3 regions of the Pseudarthrobacter equi genome follow, and region 3 is predicted to be linked to each of the others. Evidence: riboswitches for the same ligand, from Rfam matches in the RefSeq annotation. Region 3 holds a riboswitch; each other region holds the start of a gene.

Region 1 (4,303 bases), 180 kb from region 3:
TCCTGGCCCACCGGATGTTCCATCTGATCCGGCGGAAGCAACATGCCGGGCCGGCGCCCACGTTTGAGCGTCCCGTGGTGCGCGATGTCGTAGCGGACGCCATGCACCACGACGGCGGCACGCACGGCCGCGGAACGGACCACGACGGCGGCACGCACGGCCGCGGAACGGACCACGACGGCGGCACGCACGGCCGCGGAACGGACCACGACGGCGGCACGCACCCCCGAGGGTAGGTTCACGACGCCGGGACGCACCCCGGCGGGCGGGTCACGCGCCAAGAGCCCAAGCCAGGAACTCCGGCAGGGACAGCGCCGGATGATAGTTTTGAGCAATGCGCACTCTCGTTGTGGACCACCCGCTGGTCGCCCATAAGCTCACTGTCCTCCGGGATAAGAACACCCCTTCGCCCGTGTTCCGGCAGCTGACCGAAGAGCTGGTGACACTGCTGGCGTACGAGGCCACGCGAGAGGTCCGCACCGAACCCGTCACTATCGAGACGCCGGTCAGCACCACTTTGGGCACGGCCTTCACCAAGCCCACGCCGTTGGTGGTCCCCATCCTGCGCGCCGGCCTCGGCATGCTGGAGGGTATGACCAAGCTGGTCCCCACCGCAGAAGTGGGTTTCCTGGGCATGGCCCGCGACGAGGAAACCCTGGATATCATCACCTATGCCGAGCGGCTGCCCGAGGACCTTACCGGCCGGCAGGTCTTCGTCCTGGACCCCATGCTTGCCACGGGCGGAACGCTGCGCGAGGCCATCAAGTTCCTGTTCAAGCGCGGGGCCTCGGACGTCACGTGCATCTGCCTCCTTGCGGCCCCGGAGGGCCTGGCCAAGCTGGAGGAGGAACTGGGCGAAGCGAACGTGCACATCGTCCTCGCCTCGATTGACGAGAAGCTGAACGAAAAGTCCTACATCGTTCCGGGCCTTGGGGATGCGGGAGACCGCCTGTACGGCATCGCCGGCTAACCGCATTGACCGGGCGGAAGGCCTTCCGCAATATGGGGTCCGGCCGTAGCCTGTGGCAATGGACTGGAAACTTGAACTCGTGTTTGTCCCGGTGTCCGATGTGGACCGCGCCAAGGATTTCTACGTTAACAAGGTTGGTTTCAACGCCGACTTCGACGAACGTCCGTCGGAGTCCATCCGCTTCGTGCAGCTGACCCCGCCTGGCTCAGCATGTTCCATCTGCATCGGTGAAGGCCTCACGGACGCTCCTCCGGGTACAGGCTCCAACCTCCAGCTGGTGGTCAGTGACATCCAGGCCGCCCACGACCACCTGAAGAACAACGGCGTGGACGTCAGCGATGTGGATGTCCAGGACTGGGGTCATTTCGTGTACTTCGCAGACCTCGACGGCAACCGCTGGGCCGTCCAGTACATCCCGGGACGGTAACGGCACGTCCCGGCCCCCGGACCACGACGCCTTCGCGGTATTTCGCCGCCACGGCGAAGCAGGTGCCGATCCGCTCGGCGGCCGGAGGGTCAACTCCAAAAACTGCTACCTCGCACGCATGGCTGCGGAGACGACGACGGCCGCCGCTGAACCGGGAAGGTTCGGCGGCGGCCGGTCGGAAGGCCTCAGCCAGTGAGGGTTTTTAGTACCAGTTGTGACCGAGGTGGAAGTTCAGGGCGCCACACGGGGACTGGTAGCGCTCCTTGATGTAGTTCAGGCCCCAGTTGATCTGGGTACGGTAGTTGGTCATGTAATCGGGGCCGGAGCTCGCCATCTTCTCGGCGGGCAGGGACTGGACGATGCCGTAGGCGCCGCTGCTGGCGTTGGTGGCGGTGGTGGTCCAGTCGGATTCCTTGGTCCACAGGGTGACCAGGCACTGCATCTGGTCCTGGGCCCACCCGTAGCTGGCCAGCTGGCCGGACGCGTAAGCCTGTGCGCCGGCCGGATCGTTGACGGCGACGACGGGGGCGGGCTCGGGAGCGGGAGCCGGAGCAGCCTCCGGTGCGGGGGCCGGGGCCGGTGCGGGCGCTGCGGCCGGGGCAGGTTCGGCCGCGGGTGCGGGGGCCGGTGCCGCTTCCTGGGGCTGAACCTTGAGCTCGGCGGGCGCCGACGCGGCCGGGTTCGAGCGGATTTCGCTCTTCTCGATGCTCATCTGGGAATCGGCGGCAGCGGGGGACTCTGAGCCGGTGGCCGCCACGCGGGACATGGCATCCGTGGCCTGGCCCGCGGCGCCTACGCCCACCAGCATCGCTGCGGACACTGCGAGGACCGCGGCGCGCTTGCCGAAGGAAGACTTCTTACGGGTTTCAGGCTGCGCGCTGTGGCTCGGAGCCGATTTTGGGCGCGGTTTTACCGTGAATTTAGACATGTTTAGTTCGCCTCTCACACCTGCGGAGTTAGCTGTCGGGTTCGGATGAGGGCATCCGGCCGCACGGCAAATACACGTGCTGGCTTAACCCCAAGGGCAGTACTGCGTTGCCCGGGACGTGGGTCCCCCGCCTCTGCCTCAGTTCAAGCGAAATCCGGGAAGTGGCAGAGCTTGGCGTCATCCGGATATGCGGCCCGAACGGGAACCGCACCATATCGACGGTACAGGAGAGCGGCGCTTAAGTCACATTTAGGTAACAGACATCACGACGACGGCGCGTCGCCTTGGCGAATTCAGGCTACAGTCGGGAGCCGGAGCGCGAACTCCGTCATCCCCGGCCGTGATGTGACCGTTACCCGGCCTCCGTGGGCTTCCACGATGGACTGGACGATGGACAGGCCCAGCCCGCTGGTGCCCTCTGCAACGGCCGCGCCGGCCTGGTCGCCGCTGCCCTTGCGGGCTGCGTCTGCGCGGGCGAAGCGTGAAAAGACGTGGTCCACGAAGTCCGCCGGTATGCCCCCGCCGTCGTCCGTGACCGTCACGACGGCGGCGCCGTCCGGAGCCGTGCCGACGCCGGCCACCACGGTGGTTCCGGCAGGGGTGTGTTTCCGGGCGTTGGACAGCAGGTTCATGAGCACCTGCCGCAGCTGCGCGCCGTCCCCGTTCACCAGCACCGGCTCCGCGGGAAGATCGAGCCGCCAGGTGTGGCTGGGGGCCATGACCTTTTCGTCGTTGACGCTTTCCACCACCAGCTGCGTCAGGTCCACCTCGGCCAGCTTGAGCGGCTGGCCCTCATCCAGCCGCGCCAGGAGCAGCAGGTCCTCCACCAGTGCCGTCATCCGCTCGGACTGGCTCTGTACCCGGGCCAGTGATTTCTGACCGTCGGGAGTGAAGTCCTCCGTCATCCGCATCAGCTCGGTGTAGCCGCGGATGGCGGTCAATGGGGTGCGGAGCTCATGCGAGGCGTCCGCCACGAACTGGCGCACCTTGGTTTCGCTCTTCTGCCGGGCTTCCAGGGCGCTGGCCACGTTGTCCAGCATGAGGTTCAGCGCATGCCCCACACTGCCCACTTCGGTGCCCGGGTTGGAGTTCGACGGCGGCACGCGGACGGCGAGCGCCACCTCGCCGGCGTCCAGGGGCAGTTCCGACACCCTGGTGGCAACCTCGGAGAGCTGTTCCAGCGGTTTCATGGTGCGGCGGATCAGCACCGTCCCCACCAGGCCGATCAGCAGCAGTCCGCCCAGCGAGACGAACACGAAGGTCCACACGAGGGACCTGAGGGTACTTTCCTTGGCGGCCAGGGGGAGTCCCGTGACCAGGATGTCACCGGAGCTTGTCTGGACCGCGATCAGCCGATAATCACCGCTGGACATCGAACGGTCCACGGGCCTTGAGTTGGCATCGAGCGCAAGGAGCGTCTCCTTGTCCTCTGTGGACAGGGGCTGGCGGGTGGTGTCCGAGGCGAGGAAGCCGCCGGAACTAACCTGGCTGTTGCGGATGCTCGCGTTGACGGTGCCGATTCTTTGGCCCCGGGCGTCCAGGGGATCCCGTCCGTTAAAGCCGCCAAAGGGCGGGCGGCCCGGGTTGTCGGCGAGGTTGGCGGCCTGGCTGAGCTGGTCATCAAGCTGCCGGGTCAGGAAGGCGTCCATCGATGCGTAGCTCACGATGCCAACGGCACCGCAGATGGCGATGAGCAGGGCCATGGCCAGGGCGATCAGGCGGGTACGCAGGTGCCAGGTTGCGGGCCTGAGCCAACTCCGGGTGTAGGAAGCGTCTGAAGGGGCCATGGCGAGCTAGTCCGCCGGCTTGATGACGTAACCGGCCCCGCGGACGGTGTGGATCATGGGCGGATGGACGGCGTCGATCTTCTTGCGCAGGTAGGAGATGTAGAGCTCGACGATGTTGGCCTGGCCGCCGAAGTCGTAGTCCCACACCCTGTCAAGGATCTGTGCCTTGCTGATGACCCGCTTGGGGTTTT
Region 2 (4,303 bases), 1.4 Mb from region 3:
GCCGCGGCCGCGGGCGGTGGTACCTCCACGCGGGCGTCTGCTGCGGTTTTCGCTGCCCGGTCCGAGTCCCGTTGGGCCTGTTCCCGGGCGGCGGCCCGCTTGGCTGCCTGCGAGGCTTCATAAGCGGCGAGGGCGGCCTGGCCCTGCCGGAACTCCCCCTCAACGGCCGCGGTTATTCCCTTGAGTGAGGCCAGCTGTGCAGTGAGTTCACCGCCGTGCTGCTGCTCTTCACTGATGTGGCGGGCTACGGCGTCCTGCGCCGATCTGGCCCCGGCAAGCCTGGTCCCGGCCTCCTTGGCCAGGTTTTCCCGTTCGGAGCGTGCAGCTTTCTCCTGTTCACCCAGGGACGATGCCACCTTCGCGGCGGACGCCGCGCGGTCCACCAGGCCGGCCGTCTTCGCGCCCACCAGCTCCACCATGTTGAGTCCGTGGACGCTGCCGGACTCAAGGGCGTCCAGGGCCATGAAGAATCCGGCCGTGGTTGAACCCATCTTGTACGACTGCACGGCAAGGGCGCCGATCTCCCTGCGGTGCTGCTGCAGTTCCCCGTTGGCTGCTGCGGACTGCGCCGCCAGGGCTTCGACCCGGCTGTTGGCTGCGGTGAGTGCCGCTTCGGCAGTGGCGTACTCCGCTGCAGCCGTCACGGCCGCGCCGCCAAGCGTTTCTGCATCCGCCTGCAAACCGGCGAGGAGGCTGCCGATCCGGGTGATCCCGGCCGCTGTTCCCGCTTCAGACTCCCTGGCCTGCCGGACGTCTTCCCAGGAGGGGTATCCCTCCGGCGGGAGGTCCGCGGCCGACGCCGGAACCAGGGCCGCGCCCAGCAGGGTAAACACCAGAAGTCCGCCGAGCACCGCGGACTTCAGTTTGGTAACGAACTGGGACATAGTCCCGTAGCCTACGGGCTCAACCACAGGTTGAGGGTTTACAGCTGTGGATTGTTATCCAGCAGAGACGGAAGCCGCGCCACAGCCCTAGACTGTGCCCATGGCCGGCGCCAGCACACCACGCACCACAGCAATCCGCCGCGGCCCCGCCTCCGCACGGACAGCAAGACCGGAAACCGGCGACCGCGTGCTGCCATTCCTGACCGCGGCAGTACTGGCGGTATCAGCCTGCAGCCCGCAGCCGCCCACCCCTGCAGCGTCCCCCGCTGCCGCCGCCCCCGGACCGGTCACCATCGAGGTAAACCAGTCCCGCGACCAGTACGGGCAGCACGCCATCCTGCTCCAGCTCACCAACACCACGGACGTTCTCCTCACAGTGGACCTGGCGCGCGTCACTTCCCCGCTGTTCAACGGGGACATCGCGTGGACCCCACAAGCTGGCAGCCTGGAGCTTCCGCCGCACCAGCCCAAAAGCGTGCCCGCACAGCTTCCACCCCCCGCCTGCGCCGACCTGGCAACGGCATCGCCGCAGGCCAGCGCCACGGTTTCCTTCGCTGCAGCCGGACAGCAGCCGGCAGCCCTTAGCCTTCCGGCGCCGGATCCCTTCGGCGTGCTGCCGCGCAACAACAGCGAGCTTTGCCTGGCCGCCGACGCCGCGAAGGTGGCCGGACTGGCCCTGGACCCGCACCTTGAGGTGGCGGCGGACGGCCGCACCGCCGTCGTCCTCCTTCGCATCAGCCCCCAGCCGACGGCCCCCGGAGGGACTCCGCCCCTCACGCTGCACAGCGTGGGCGGCACTCCCCTGCTGGCGGAGGCCGGGCCCGAGTCCGGGGCTGAGCCGTGGCCGCGGAACGTGACGGTCCGGACGGGGGAAACCGGCACTGCCCTGGCCCTGCGGGTGCGCCCCGCCCGGTGCGATCCGCACGCCGTGGCGGAAGACAAAGTGGGCACCCTGCTGCCCCTCACCGTTACGGTCGGGACCCGGGAAGGCGTCCTGAAAGTGGCCGCCGGCGGGCCGTTGCGTGCGCAACTTTATGACTTTGTTACGCAGGCCTGCCAGACCGGCTAGGCACCGGGCATCATCCGAGGTCACCGCGGCGTTCCGGGCCGCCATCCGGCCGATGGCTTCATCCGAGAGGTCCGCCTCGTATGTTATCCAAATGTGACAATCGGGTGAACGTCGGGTTATGGTCATACACGTGTCCCTCCCAAGCGGGACATTCCCCTCAGCTTGCCGAGCCCTGCCGCTGAACCGGGATTCAATCGCTTTCCAGCTGGCAGGGACGGGGGAACCAAGTTTCCGCGGCTTCACCGAAGCCTTGGGGTTAAGTCGATATCGCCTTCCGTCCCTGACGAAGTGCGTTACCGGCCGGGTATCTCCAGCCCGAACCCGACAGCTCACCCCGCAGGCATGGGAGAGGCGATCAACCGTGTCAAAAAATTTCACCACCGCCCGTCACCGCGCTACTCCGGCCGGCTCCATCGCGCTGCAGGGTTTGGCCGTGACGGCCAAGGCCCAGGCCCGGACCTTTGGACGCCCGGCACTCGCAGTAGCCGCAGCATCGGGCATTGCGTTCGGCGTCGGAGCTCCGGCACATGCAGGCGTGACCGGCCCGGACAGCACCGAAACCACTAACGTCCAGGCATACTCGGCTCCTGCCGCGCCCGTAGCCGCTGCCCCTGCAGCCGCTGCCGGCAACGTCCACACGGTTGCTTCCGGTGACACCCTCGGCGCCATTGCGTCCGCCTACGGGGTTGGCCTGAACGACGTCCTGGCAGCCAACGGCCTCGACGTTTCCTCGATCATCTACCCCGGTGACCAGATTGCCATTCCCGGCGCCGGCTACGCAGCACCGGCCGCTCCGGCCGTTGCTCCGGCAGCGGCACCGGTCCAGACCGCAAGCACTGCTCCCGCCAACACCGGCATGAACCTCGGCTACGCCTCGGCAACGCCTGCGGCCACCGGCTCGGGCACCGGCGCTGCCATCCTCGCCAACGCTTACGGCCAGGTCGGCGTCACCCAGGACTGCACCGCCATGGTGGAGAAGGCCCTGCGCGCCGTCGGCAAGTCCGTCGGAGACCTGGCTCCCGGCCAGTTCTTCCAGTACGGCACCGTGGTGGGCACCCCCGCCCCCGGTGACCTCGTCATCTCCGCCGGCCACGTCGGCGTGTACGCCGGTGACGGCCAGATGGTCAGCGGCGGCGTCAACGGCAGCCAGACCCAGGTGCACTCCGTCAGCTGGGTTGGTGCAGCCTCCTACGTACGGGTCGCATAGCCTGCTGGGCAGGTAGCTTCCAGCGCATAGAGCTGCAAAAAGGGCGGTAGCCGGGACATCCCGGCTGCCGCCCTTTTTACTGCGTAACCAAACTCAGGCTCAGGTGCCGCAGAAGGTCATGTACGTCCCGAAGTCCTCCGGGGCGCCCTCGGCGTACCGCTCCATGCCGGGGCGTTCGCTGTACGGCGCCGTCACCGCTTCCAGCAGCCCGTGCAGTGGATCCAGGTCCCCGCCGGTAGCCGCGGCCAGCGCCTCTTCGACGAGGTGGTTCCGCGGAATGTACGCGGGATTGGTGCGGTCCATCAGCCCGGCATCCGGCCCCAGCTTCTGCCAGCGTTCGGCCCAGGCATCGTACGCAGCCAGGTCCATGACCATCCCGCGGACAGGCCGGCTGTCACCCCGGGCGGCCTTGGCCAGGTTCCTGAAGAAGAGCGTGTAGTCCACCGGGCCGTCCTTGAGGATGCCGGTGACGCCGTCCACCAGGTCAGAGACCTCCTCGGCTGCCGCCGTATCCGGCTTCCCCGCAGCCAGGCCCAGCTTGGTGGCCATGCCGCCAAACCACGCCGCACTGTAATACCGCCGGAACCCGCCCAGCGCCTCCACGGCCACCGGAACCGCCGCCTTTTGGTCTTCGTCGATGAGCGGCAGCATGGCTTCGGCGAGGCGGGCCAGGTTCCATTCGGCCATGACCGGCTGGTTGGCGTACGCATACCGGCCGCCGACGTCGATGGAGCTGTACACGGCGGCCGGGTTGAACGCGTCCATAAAGGCACAGGGGCCGTAATCGATCGTTTCGCCGGAGATGGTCATGTTGTCTGTATTCATCACACCGTGGACGAACCCCACCAGCATCCACTGCGCCACGAGCGAGGCCTGCGAAGCCACCACGGCCCGGTACAGGGCGAGGTAGGGGTTCTCCTCCGCCGCGGCGTCCGGATAGTGGCGGCTGATGGCATGGTCCGCCAGCCGGCGCAGGAGCTCGGTGTTTTCCGTGGCCCGCGCATACTGGAAACTGCCCACCCGAAGGTGGCTGCCGGCCACCCGGGCCAGCACGGCGCCGGGAAGCATGTCATCCCGGCGCACCTGCCGTCCGGTAGCCACGACGGCGAGGGAGCGGGTGGTGGGGATGCCGAGGGCGTGCAT
Region 3 (4,303 bases):
CCGGATGGAGCGTGACGGCCTGGTGGTGGTGTCCGGCGACCGACACCTGGAGCTCACCGAGGTGGGCCGCAAACGTGCCACGGAGGTCATGCGCAAGCACCGCCTTGCGGAACGGCTCCTGGCTGATGTCATCGGCCTGGACTGGGCCTACGTCCACGACGAAGCGTGCCGCTGGGAGCATGTGATGAGTGAGCGCGTTGAGCGCCGGATCTACGAACTGCTCAACCACCCCACCGAATCGCCCTACGGAAACCCGATTCCCGGACTGGCCGCACTGGGTGGCCACCCGGACCTGTCCTTGTCCGACGGTGCGATCAGCCTTCTTGAGGCCATGAAGACGTACGGCCCCGCCTCTGCCGTGACCATCAGCCGGTTGGCTGAACCCATCCAGGTGGAACCCGAACTCCTGTCCCAGCTCGACGAAGGCGGCATCCGCCCCGGAGCGGCGGTATCGCTGGAGCGTGTGGGGGACTACATTTCGGTCCGTGTTCCGGGCATTGAAGGCGCCCTGGAACTGCCTCCCGAAGTGGCTGCCCACGTATTCGTAGCCGTCAACTGACACCGTAAAATCCCTGCTTTTACCCCGTGGGAGCTGGATCACGCAAAAATAACGGAATTGTTACTAAGGGACTTAAGCCCCTATAGTTGAACGAAAGCGTTGATACTTAAGCGTTACCTGATCTGGAGCCGAGCTCTGCCAGCGGATCAGGAGCACCAAGTCATAACTGGCAGAGGCGGGGGAACCACAACTGGCAGCGGGGGACTGCCTTGGGGTGAAGTCCGTCAGCAGCAAGCCTCTTCCAGTGAAGGAACCTTCCGGGGATTTCTCTGTGCCGCAGCTTGCTTACGGCGGACCGGGTCTGTGAACTCTCTGACCCGAATCCGACAGCTAACTTCGCAGGCTATCCAGAGAGGAACCCTTCTTGACCATGCAGACCCCCCGGGGCCGCCGCCGCGCGGCGGGCCCCGCTGCTACGCCGCGTGCTGTCGAAGCCGTCCAGGCTGCCGAGACCTCGCGCCCCCGCGATCTCCACCGTGACGCGCGCCGCCGTCGGGGTCCGTTCCGCCAGATAACGGAATTCGCCTCGGCCAGCGGTATCGGCCAGAAGGCCGGCATCGCGCTTGCCGCCACCGGCCTGGTGCTTACCGTTACCGTCCCCGTGACCAGTCCCGTCATGGCAACTGACGCCAGCGGAACCGGTGCCGTTGCCGCCTCATCTGTGACGCCACAGCCCGCGATTTCCGCGGAAGCAGGCGCCCAGATCGACTTCAGCCGCTCCGCCGTGGTCACCCAGGCGGACCCTGACGGCAAGCTCAAGCAGCTGCTCAGCGCCCAGTCCGCAGGATCGGTCTCCCGGGCTGCATCCGCCGGTACCCTGGGGGCCCCGCTGGCCACCATGACCACGGCGTCGCCGTTCGGCTACCGCGTCAGCCCCATCACCGGCGGCACCGGCGACTTTCACCGCGGGCAGGACTATGTTGCCCAGTGCGGTACCTCCGTGATGGCTGCCGCCACCGGAACCGTGACTTTTGTGGGCTGGCACCAGTACGGCGGCGGCAACAGGGTGGTGGTGGACCACGGCAACGGCCTGGAGACCACCTACAACCACCTGTCGTCGTTCAACGTGAAGGAGGGCCAAACCGTCTCCCGGGGCGACGTCATTGCCCTCAGCGGGACCACCGGCGCCTCCACGGGCTGCCACCTCCACTTTGAAGTCCAGGTCAACGGTGAGGTCGTCGACCCCACCGGCTGGCTCTAGCCAAATGATGGTGGACTCTCGAATGGCCGTGACCCGCCGTGACCTGAATGTGACATTCAAACAAAACTGCTGTACCGTCTAAATCGCGTCAACTTTTCCGAAGTTGACGCTCTTGAGTGGATTGCCTAACTCTGCCACCGCTCAAGGTCCGTTCGCATTTCATCGTCTGGCAGGGGCGGGGGAACCAATTTTGGCCTTCTTGTTTCGAAGGCCTTGGGGTTAAGTCACGAAAGCTTCCTTGGAAGCCGTGTGGCCGGGTGACTCCCATCCGAATCCGACAGCTCACCTCGCAGGCATTGGGAGAGGCTACCTTCGTGTCTTCACGCCATAATGCTGCGCGCCACCGTGCGCAAACGGTTCGTACCAACCCTTTGGGCGCCGTGTCCAAGGCTGTAAGTGCCAATGCCGGGACAGTGGGTCGCCAGGCTGCAGTAGTTGCAGCCGCTTCCGGCCTCGTCCTGGCTATGGGCCTGCCGGCCGTCGCGGACACCACCGCGGGCGTCTCGGCATCCACCGAGTCGGGTTCGGCCCAGACCGCCCTGGCTGTCACCGCGGCACCTACCGCCACTGTTTCCTTCGAGCGCCCGGTCATCAAGACCACTGCTGCTCCGAAGCCGGAGCCGGTACGCACCCAGTCCACTGCGTCAGCAGCACGGGATGCCGGCAACGCCGTCACCGCAGCCGCTGGCTCAACCGAAGCTGCTTCCGAGAAGCTCGCGGAAACAGTTTCCTCCGCTGCCACCTCGGGCATCGCGGCCATCGCGTAGACCGGCATTGGCCACCCGTACGTGTGGGGCGGCACCAGCCCCAACGGCTGGGACTGCTCCGGATTCACCCAGTGGGTCTACGCCCAGGCCGGCATCAGCATCCCGCGCGTCAATGCCTGGAACGCCATGAAGCCCACCTCCACCCCCCAGCCTGGCGATCTCGTCATGCAGAACGGCGGCGCACACGTTGGCATCTACGTCGGCAACGGCATGATGATCAGCGCGCTCAACCCGTCCCAGGGCACCCTTCTTCACGCGGTTGCCGCCACGGGAACCTCCTCGTTCTACACCATGAACTAGTTTCTGGGGCCCCAGGCCCCAGAAACTTTTTCTTTGCCCCCGCTTTTCGCTAAATCACACATCCCCGTTCGGGACGCGCCGACGTACCCCCAAGATGCCGGCGCGTCCAAAACCCCCGTGTTGCCTACAGGCCCGGGGATAACGAAAGAGAGAACTGATGACGACTCGTGCTACCGCACGGCATCGCGCCGAAGTCACCAAGACCAACTCAATCGCCATTATCGCCAAGGCTGTTGGCGGCAACGCCGGCGGCGTTGGGCGCCAGGCAGCGGTTATCGCCGCAGCCTCGGGCCTGGTCCTGACCAGCGGCATCGCCGCAAACGCAGCTGACACCAACGTCCAGCGCGACTCCGCTCCTGCATCCGCTTTTGAAGTTGGAACAGCTGTGGAAGCCCCGATCTCCGCGGCTTCCACCATCAACATCTCCTTCGAGAAGCCGGCCGTCAGTACCAGCCCGGCTCCGGTGGTTGAGGCAGAGCCCGAGGTTGAGGTCCAGGAAGCCGCTCCGGCTGCCCAGACACCCGCAACGCAGACCGCTGCAGCGCCGAAGGTCACCGCTACCGTCACGGCGCAGCCCGCATCTGCTCCCCAGGCATCTGCCAGCGGCAAGGGCGCAGCAATCCTGTCCGCAGCGTACGCCCAGCTCGGCGTCAACCAGGACTGCACCATGCTCGTCACCAACTCGCTGGCTGCCGTGGGCATCAACTTCCACGACTGGCCCGCTGGCTACCTCTCCCTGGGCCGCACCGTGAGCGCTGCCGAGGCCCAGCCCGGCGACCTGATCTACTACGCCGACGGCGGCGCCGGCATGGCCCACATCGCTGTTTACGCCGGCAACGGCCAGGCAGTGCACGGCGGCTACAACGGCAACCAGACCGTGGTCTTCAGCGCAAACGTCGGTTCCGGACCGGTCTTCATCCGCGTCAACTGATTCCCCCCGACAGGGCCGGTACGGCCGCCCTTCGGATAAAAGGACCCCTGCCCACGCGGCAGGGGTCCTTTGCCGTTAACGGGCGGTGCGCTCCGGACGCCCTTCCCTGACGATACTTGTGTGCCGTGATTAGCTGATCCTGCATTTCTTTGTTTACTCTTGTGGTGTCGATCCATAGCCCGGACATGCCGAGGGCAGCCGGCCCTCGTGCCCCTGACGGGTGCGGCCGTGAAGAGGTACGTGCATGCGCACTCTCGTTCTGAATGCTGGATATGAACCGCTGGCGGTTATTACTTTCCGCCGGGCGCTGGTGCTTGTGCTCACGGGCAAGGCAAGCGTGGTAGCGGAGGGCGATGATCCCGTGGTGGGTCCGCAGGAAATCCTGGGCCGCCCCTCCGTGATTCTCCTCAACCGTTACATCCGGCCCAGATACAACCATGCCACCGCCGTCAGCCGGCGCGGCGTCCTGAGGCGGGATGGGCACAAGTGTGCGTACTGCGGAAAAGCGGCGCACACGATCGACCATGTGCACCCCAAGTCCCGCG

What was found. Region 3 has a riboswitch for cyclic di-AMP ahead of BLT71_RS05995 (C40 family peptidase). Riboswitches for the same ligand answer to the same signal wherever they lie in the genome.
Region 1: it holds a riboswitch for cyclic di-AMP, as region 3 does, so the genes downstream of both, BLT71_RS20320 (aggregation-promoting factor C-terminal-like domain-containing protein) here and BLT71_RS05995 (C40 family peptidase) in region 3, are expected to answer to the same signal.
Region 2: it holds a riboswitch for cyclic di-AMP, as region 3 does, so the genes downstream of both, BLT71_RS12105 (C40 family peptidase) here and BLT71_RS05995 (C40 family peptidase) in region 3, are expected to answer to the same signal.

Annotation. Positions count from the first base shown of each region.
Region 1 covers NZ_LT629779.1:1,136,133-1,140,435, forward strand. The annotation lists gene BLT71_RS05180 (phosphatase PAP2 family protein) at 1-236, shown strand, start outside; gene upp (uracil phosphoribosyltransferase) at 335-970, shown strand; gene BLT71_RS05190 (VOC family protein) at 1,029-1,397, shown strand; gene BLT71_RS20320 (aggregation-promoting factor C-terminal-like domain-containing protein) at 1,600-2,325, opposite strand; cyclic di-AMP (ydaO/yuaA leader) riboswitch at 2,329-2,485, opposite strand; gene BLT71_RS05205 (sensor histidine kinase) at 2,619-4,112, opposite strand; gene BLT71_RS05210 (response regulator transcription factor) at 4,119-4,303, opposite strand, start outside.
Region 2 covers NZ_LT629779.1:2,691,881-2,696,183, forward strand. The annotation lists gene BLT71_RS12095 (aggregation-promoting factor C-terminal-like domain-containing protein) at 1-884, opposite strand, end outside; gene BLT71_RS12100 (hypothetical protein) at 985-1,953, shown strand; cyclic di-AMP (ydaO/yuaA leader) riboswitch at 2,139-2,311, shown strand; gene BLT71_RS12105 (C40 family peptidase) at 2,315-3,160, shown strand; gene BLT71_RS12110 (protein adenylyltransferase SelO) at 3,260-4,303, opposite strand, start outside.
Region 3 covers NZ_LT629779.1:1,314,447-1,318,749, forward strand. The annotation lists gene BLT71_RS05985 (metal-dependent transcriptional regulator) at 1-559, shown strand, start outside; cyclic di-AMP (ydaO/yuaA leader) riboswitch at 701-919, shown strand; gene BLT71_RS05990 (M23 family metallopeptidase) at 930-1,760, shown strand; cyclic di-AMP (ydaO/yuaA leader) riboswitch at 1,889-2,070, shown strand; partial or broken gene BLT71_RS05995 (C40 family peptidase) at 2,141-2,827, shown strand; gene BLT71_RS06000 (NlpC/P60 family protein) at 2,985-3,758, shown strand; gene BLT71_RS06005 (HNH endonuclease) at 4,003-4,303, shown strand, end outside.